DNA from 2 places in the Vibrio crassostreae genome. Region 1 is predicted to be linked to the other one. Evidence: predicted binding sites of a transcription regulator. Region 1 holds the regulator's gene; the other holds the start of a gene.
The links. The regulator CRP, encoded in region 1, controls carbon source genes, mostly activating them, when cyclic AMP is high. The targets are predictions, from matches to a motif close to TGTGANNNNNNTCACA.

Region 1 (3,458 bases):
ACCGTCAGCTAACAGGCGCAAGTGGTGATGCACCGTTTGGTGGTCCGGGTGCTTCAGGCAACCTACGTCCAAGTGCTTACTACGCAGCTGACTACTGTGCTTACCCTATGGCTTCAATGGAAGGTGGCGAAACTCAACTACCAGCATCGTTTAGCCCAGGTATTGAGCTTTAATTTAGGCTAATGAGTCTTAGGCTCATTGGTTAAGCTTGAAATAGGGAAGTGGTGTTATCGCTTCCCTTTTCCATCCCGTCCGACACCTAGATTGGGCGGTAGATAATAATAGAACAAGTATGTCACAGGCTGATGGCTGCTGACTCTGTGTCTCAGCCTCTCCCTTTCTAATCCAAATTACTAGCTTGCTAGAACCTCTGACAAGGAGTCACCATGACGCCCGATCTACTCTTTAAATCACTATGGGACGATTACATTCACAGGCTGTGTCCATCGGCTGAGAAAGTGCATCACTTGCTGAAAGAAGATGAAGCGCTGATCAACGACCATATTGCACTGCGTACTTTTAATGTTGCCCCTCTCGGTATTGAAACACTAGCTAAGCCTTTCCTGGAACTGGGTTACAAGGCGTGTGGCGACTACCTGTTTGAGAGCAAGAAGCTAGTGGCTAAACACTACGAGCACCCAGACCCGAAGCAGCCAAAAGTGTTCATTAGTGAATTGAAGGTCGAAGAGTGTTCTAGTGAATTACAACAGATCGTTGCTAAGTTAGTTGAGCAGGTTGATGCAAGCAAGCTTCAAGGTCATGAGTTCTTGTTTGGTGGTCGCCAATGGGATTTGAGTTTCGCTGATTTCCAAGTACTAGCTAAAGAGAGCGAATACGCATCTTGGCTAGCGGCTCATGGATATGGTGCAAACCACTTTACGGTAAGTGTGAACCAGCTGAATAACTTTGATGAAGTGCAGGCGGTGAATGACTACCTGAGCGAGTCTGGCTTTACTATCAACGCATCTGGCGGTGAGGTTAAAGGCTCTCCAGAGGTCTTATTAGAGCAATCATCAACAATGGCAGACAAAGTCCCAGTTTCATTTGTTGAAGGCAATGAGATGATTCCAGGCGGCTTCTATGAGTTCGCTAAGCGTTATGCGATGGTCAACGGTGAGCTTTACACAGGTTTTGTGGCCGCATCGGCGGATAAGATCTTTGAGAGCACCAACGGTTAATAAAAGGTACGAGAACGGACTTATCCTAGATATGCGAGTACGCTTCGCTTCTAGGAAGTTTACAAATAGGATTCTGTGAGTTCTTCTCGTTTCTCGTATCTGTTCTATAGATCTTTAGAAAACAAAAAAGCCACCAAATTTGCATTTGGTGGCTTTCAAATTTTTGGCTCAGTTAATCGAGATTAACGAGTGCCGTATACCACGATAGTTTTACCGTGTGCAGAAATTAGGTTCTGCTCTTCTAGCATCTTCAAGATACGACCAACTGTCTCACGAGAACAACCAACGATCTGGCCAATCTCTTGACGAGTGATCTTGATTTGCATGCCGTCAGGGTGAGTCATTGCATCTGGCTGTTTCGCTAGGTTTAGTAGCGTTTGAGCGATACGACCTGTTACGTCAAGGAACGCTAAGTCACCAACCTTTTGGCTAGTTACTTGTAGACGGTTTGCCATTTGCGCTGAAAGACGCATTAGGATATCTGGGTTCACTTGGATAAGTTGACGGAATTTCTTGAAAGAAATTTCAGCTACTTCACAAGGAGATTTAGCACGAACCCAAGCAGTACGCTCTTGGTCTTCTTCGAACAAGCCAAGCTCACCGATGAAGTCGCCTTGGTTTAGGTAAGAAAGAATCATTTCCTTACCTTCTTCGTCTTTGATAAGAACTGCCACAGAACCTTTAACGATGTAGTACAAGGTTTCTGCCTTTTCACCAGCATGAATCAAAGTACTTTTTGAAGGGTACTTATGAATATGACAGTGTGAAAGGAACCACTCTAATGTTGGATCGGTTTGAGGTTTACCTAGAACCATAATATCTCACTTCCTCTGCAGGGTATGCTTGCCGCTTTCCGTATTTTAGCTAAGCCTGGATTGACTTGTAGGATAAGAGCACTCGTTGAGCGCTGCAAGCTATCTTGTGTTTCGTTTAAGAATAGTATCCTTTTTCAGGTACTATTTCTTGATTTTAATCGTGACCAAGCTACGATTTTTTACGCAAAATTGTGCACATGATCACGGTATGAAAAGTAATCAACCAGAATGTCGTTTTGTTAACCTATTTTTCCGGTTTCGATAAGTTGTTGCAGGATTGGCCTCACAATGAGCTCCATAGCAAAACTCATCTTGCCGCCTGGTACCACTAGTGTGTTATGACGAGACATAAACGAGCCATCAATCATAGCCAGAAGGTAGGGGAAATCGACGTTTTTGATGCCACGCAAACGTATAACTACGAAGCTTTCGTCTAAACTTGGAATTCCTTTGGCGTTAAGTGGGTTCGATGTATCTACGGTTGGAACACGCTGAAAGTTTATGTGAGTGCGCGAAAATTGCGGGGTAATGTAGTTGAGGTAATCATCCATTGAACGAACAATGGAGTCCATTACCGCTTCGCGTGAGTGACCACGATCGCGAGTGTCACGAACGAATTTTTGAATCCACTCTAGGTTTACGATGGGCACCATGCCGATCAGCAAATCGACGTGTTGAGAAACGTTAATGTCGCCATCAACCACACCGCCGTGCAAGCCTTCGTAAAACATCACATCGGAATTTTCCGGGATCTCTTGCCATGGCGTGAAGGTGCCCGGCATTTGATTGTAAGGCACGGCTTCATCAAAGGTGTGCAGGTAGCTTCTTACTTTACCTGTACCTTCGTTACCGTATTTACGGAAGAACTCTTCTAGCGCACCAAAGTCGTTGGCTTGAGGACCAAAGTAGCTGATGTGCTTACCTTGCTCGCGCGCTTTACGGATCTCGACATCCATCTCTGGACGTGTGAAGCGATGGAAACTATCCCCTTCAACCCAAGCTGCCTTCACGTCCATCATATTGAACATTTTGCGGAAGGCTTCTGAGGTAGTGGTGGTGCCGGCTCCAGATGAACCCGTCACCGCAATAATTGGATGTTTAGCGGACATGACAACCCTTGTCTTTTGAGTAACTTACTTGTTAGCAATCGTTTACCACTATAACACGGCTCCTTTATGAGCGCAGCTTAGAAGCGTTTTGTGACTTGAATATCAACGGTTTCATGGAGTTCAGAAAACACGATGCTGACTTCTCCTGAAGCTAATTGATGTTTCACTTGGTCAATCTTGTTTTGCAGTGAAACCTCTACGTCGCCGTAGTCTGTGCCTTCACGCAGCACGAACTCTTTGATGAGGTTTTCCAGTGTCTCTGGTGCAATGTCTTGCCATGGGATGATCATAAATACTTCTCTCTTTTATGTTCATGGATATGTTCATAGATATGTTTATTGATGTAGAAATATGTG
Region 2 (3,458 bases), 1.6 Mb from region 1:
CACACCTTTACGATGGCTTCTTCTCTCCAGCAGATAAGACCGCGATGAACATCATTCGTGAAACTGACCCGAACAACTTGGCCGCTTTAGACATCACTTTCAGTGACGAGCGTATTAAGCCGTTGTTGTTCCGTTACCGCGCTCGTCATTTCCCATGGACACTTGATGAAGCTGAGCAGCTGAAATGGGCGAACCATTGTCGTGAGTTTTACGAGAGTCGCTTAGAAGAGTACATGCTGAATCTAGAAAACCTCGCGCATGAACATGAAAGCGACGAGAAGAAAATGGCTATCTTGAAAGCGGTTTATCAATACGTAGAAAAGCTAGCTAGTTAATTCATTATCAAGAGATGTGACACTTTGAAAGAAAGATTGATCAAACTCGTTTACTGCTTAATCTCCTTCACCTTAATCATAGGTGCTCTCACTGCAGGCAACGCGTTACAACAATATCTAGAGACCTCAATTCCAGGCAGTATTTTTGGCATGTTGATTCTGTTTACCGCCATGGTGATAGGTATTGTTCCATCACACTGGGTACAACCCGGTGCCAGTCTGATTATTCGTTTGATGATCTTATTGTTCGTCCCAATCAGTGTTGGGTTAATGGATCACTTCGACATGCTTATTGCCAATGCATTGCCAATCATGGCCAGTGCCGTTGGCGGTACGCTCATCGTATTGGTGTCTTTATCATGGTTCTTAGACCGCTTACTTTCGAGAGGTAAATAATCATGTGGATTCTACTCACTATTGTAGTGTTCCTGTTTGCTCGCTGGGTAAGCCAAAAAGTGAACTCACCACTGTGTAACCCGTTATTGATCAGCATTGGCATCATTATTCCAATTCTGTTGTTCTTCAAAGTCCCTTTCGAGACCTACTACGCAGACAACACTTGGATTACTTACATGCTTCAGCCTGCGGTTGTGGCGCTTGCTTATCCGCTATATGAACAGTTACCTCAAATTCGAGCGAACTGGCGCATCATCACCTTTGCTTGCACGCTGGGCAGTGTGATGTCGATGACAACAACAGCACTGATTGCGGTCGCCTTTAAAGCAGATCTGAGCCTAATTGCCAGCCTACTAGGTAAATCGGTCACTACACCTATAGCAATGGAAGTCTCAAGTCATTTAGGTGGTGAAGCGGCTATTGCTGCGATTCTGGTTTTGATTGTTGGTCTGTTTGGGGCAATTTTTGCTTACCCAATCTATAACCTGATTGGTATTAAGAGCCCAATCGCCAGAGGGTTAACAATGGGAACGGTATCTCACGCATTAGGTACTGCGACATGTGCTGAAAAGAATCAAGAAGATGCGGCATTCAGTTCTCTAGCGCTTGTTCTCTGTGGCGTCATTACCTCGATTATCGCACCGAGTATATTTTCGCTTGTAGTTTGGTTCTATTCTTAATCGAAACAATCACTACGCGATTCAGCCCAACCAGAATGCTGTTACTTACAGTGTCTGTTTGGGCTTTTTATTCGCATTTATTCAGCAAGAGCAGTCAAGTCACGGTCTTTTACGAGCAATAAGTGCGATATCAACTGTATAAATGGCTCTTGTAATCGATTTCAAGTGTGACCTCACTCTAATTATGCAAACCAATGTAACAACAACAATTCAATAGTGATCCTTGTCACAGAAAATTCCTGAGTATTGCATAAACTTAAAGCCTAAGGTCAATTAAGGATTCAACATGAACAGTCGTATTACCCTGGCGCTGGAAAGTGCTCCAACAGAAATCAAAGCACTTTTGAGTGACATCGTATTAGCAGACAACTTTGACGCGACATTGTCTCCAGAACAATTTGCTAGCTTACTGCAAGCAAGTGGTTTAGCGGATGACGAGCTACGTATTGCGCTACTTCCTTTTGCCGCAGCGTATTCTTACGCTCCGTTATCTGACTTTTATGTTGGTGCAATCGTGCGCGGTTTGTCTGGTACTCTGTATTTTGGTGCAAACCTTGAAATCGCCGGAGCTCAACTTGGTCAAACGGTTCACGCAGAGCAATCTGCAATCAGCCACGCTTGGATGAAAGGCGAACAAGGTATCTCAGATATCACGATCAACTTCAGTCCTTGTGGTCACTGTCGTCAATTCATGAACGAACTGACAACAGCAAAAGAACTTAAAGTTCAGCTTCCACAGCGTGATGAAATGTCTCTGCAGGAGTACCTGCCAGACTCGTTCGGCCCTGCAGACTTAGGTGTAACAACTGGCCTAATGACTAAGCTTGATCATAAGTACACGACCGAAGAAACAACGCCTATTGTTGTAGAAGCGCTAGCAGCACTAAACCGCAGCCATGCTCCTTACACCAAAAACCTAAGCGGTGTTTCACTACAACTAACGTCAGGTGAGATCTTCACGGGTGCTTACGCAGAAAATGCTGCGTTTAACCCGAGCCTGCCCCCTCTGCAAGTGGCATTGATTCAACTTAAACTGGCGGGCTTCGATTTTGAACAAATTGAAAGTGCTGCTTTGGTTGAAATCGCAGAAGGTAGCATCAGCCACCTAGCGGATACGCAATCTACATTAGAAGCGATTAATCCCGACATTCCAGTGACTTACTTAGCAATCTAAGTACATCTAATTAACAAAAATTTAAATAAGCAGCCCTATTTAACAGGGCTGCTTTTTTTATATCTGTAATTAACGCAACAACTTGCGCAAACGTTTGCTTTTGTCATTGAAATAAGTATGATCACCCCGTTTTCAATCAATCGTTCAAAAGATCGGAAGGAATTTCTATGTTTGGTACTGCTACTCGTGAAAATGCTACTCGTGTACTTCTATTAGGTTCAGGTGAACTCGGAAAAGAAGTTGCTATCGAGTGCCAACGTTTAGGTTTGGAAGTTATTGCTTGTGACCGTTATGCAGACGCACCAGCAATGCAAGTTGCGCATCGTAGCCATGTATTAGACATGTTAGACGGCGATGCACTGCAAGCTATCATAGAGCTAGAAAAGCCAGATTATGTGGTTCCTGAAATTGAAGCTATCGCGACCAGCAAGTTGGTAGAGCTAGAAGCGCAAGGCTTAAATGTCGTTCCAACGGCCAATGCAACCAAGCTAACGATGAACCGTGAAGGTATTCGCCGTTTAGCCGCTGAAGAGTTGAAACTAAGCACTTCGCCTTACCGCTTTGCCGACACCTTTGAAGATTTCGCCGCTGCCGTTGAGTTCGTAGGTATGCCTTGCGTTGTTAAGCCAGTAATGAGTTCTTCAGGTAAAGGCCAAAGCGTTATCAAAACCGAAGAAGATATCCAAAAATCTTGGGACTACGCGCAAGAAGGTGGTCGTACTGGCGCGGGTCGTGTGATCGTCGAAGGCTTCATCGACTTTGATTACGAAATCACACTACTTACCGTTCGTGCAGTCGACGGTGTGCACTTCTGCGCCCCTATCGGCCACCGCCAAGAAGACGGTGATTACCGTGAATCATGGCAGCCACAGA

Region 2: the regulator CRP is predicted to act here: its motif matches at 1,578-1,593, upstream of cdd (cytidine deaminase).

Annotation. Positions count from the first base shown of each region.
Region 1 is NZ_AP025476.1:3,158,401-3,161,858, reverse strand. Features, by position in the region: gene astD (succinylglutamate-semialdehyde dehydrogenase) at 1-173, shown strand, start outside; gene OC193_RS14275 (DUF1338 domain-containing protein) at 387-1,178, shown strand; gene crp (cAMP-activated global transcriptional regulator CRP) at 1,361-1,993, opposite strand; gene OC193_RS14265 (phosphoribulokinase) at 2,233-3,102, opposite strand; gene OC193_RS14260 (YheU family protein) at 3,180-3,392, opposite strand.
Region 2 is NZ_AP025476.1:1,520,841-1,524,298, reverse strand. Features, by position in the region: gene sbcB (exodeoxyribonuclease I) at 1-335, shown strand, start outside; gene OC193_RS06940 (CidA/LrgA family protein) at 360-731, shown strand; gene OC193_RS06935 (LrgB family protein) at 734-1,411, shown strand; gene cdd (cytidine deaminase) at 1,698-2,585, shown strand; gene purT (formate-dependent phosphoribosylglycinamide formyltransferase) at 2,753-3,458, shown strand, end outside.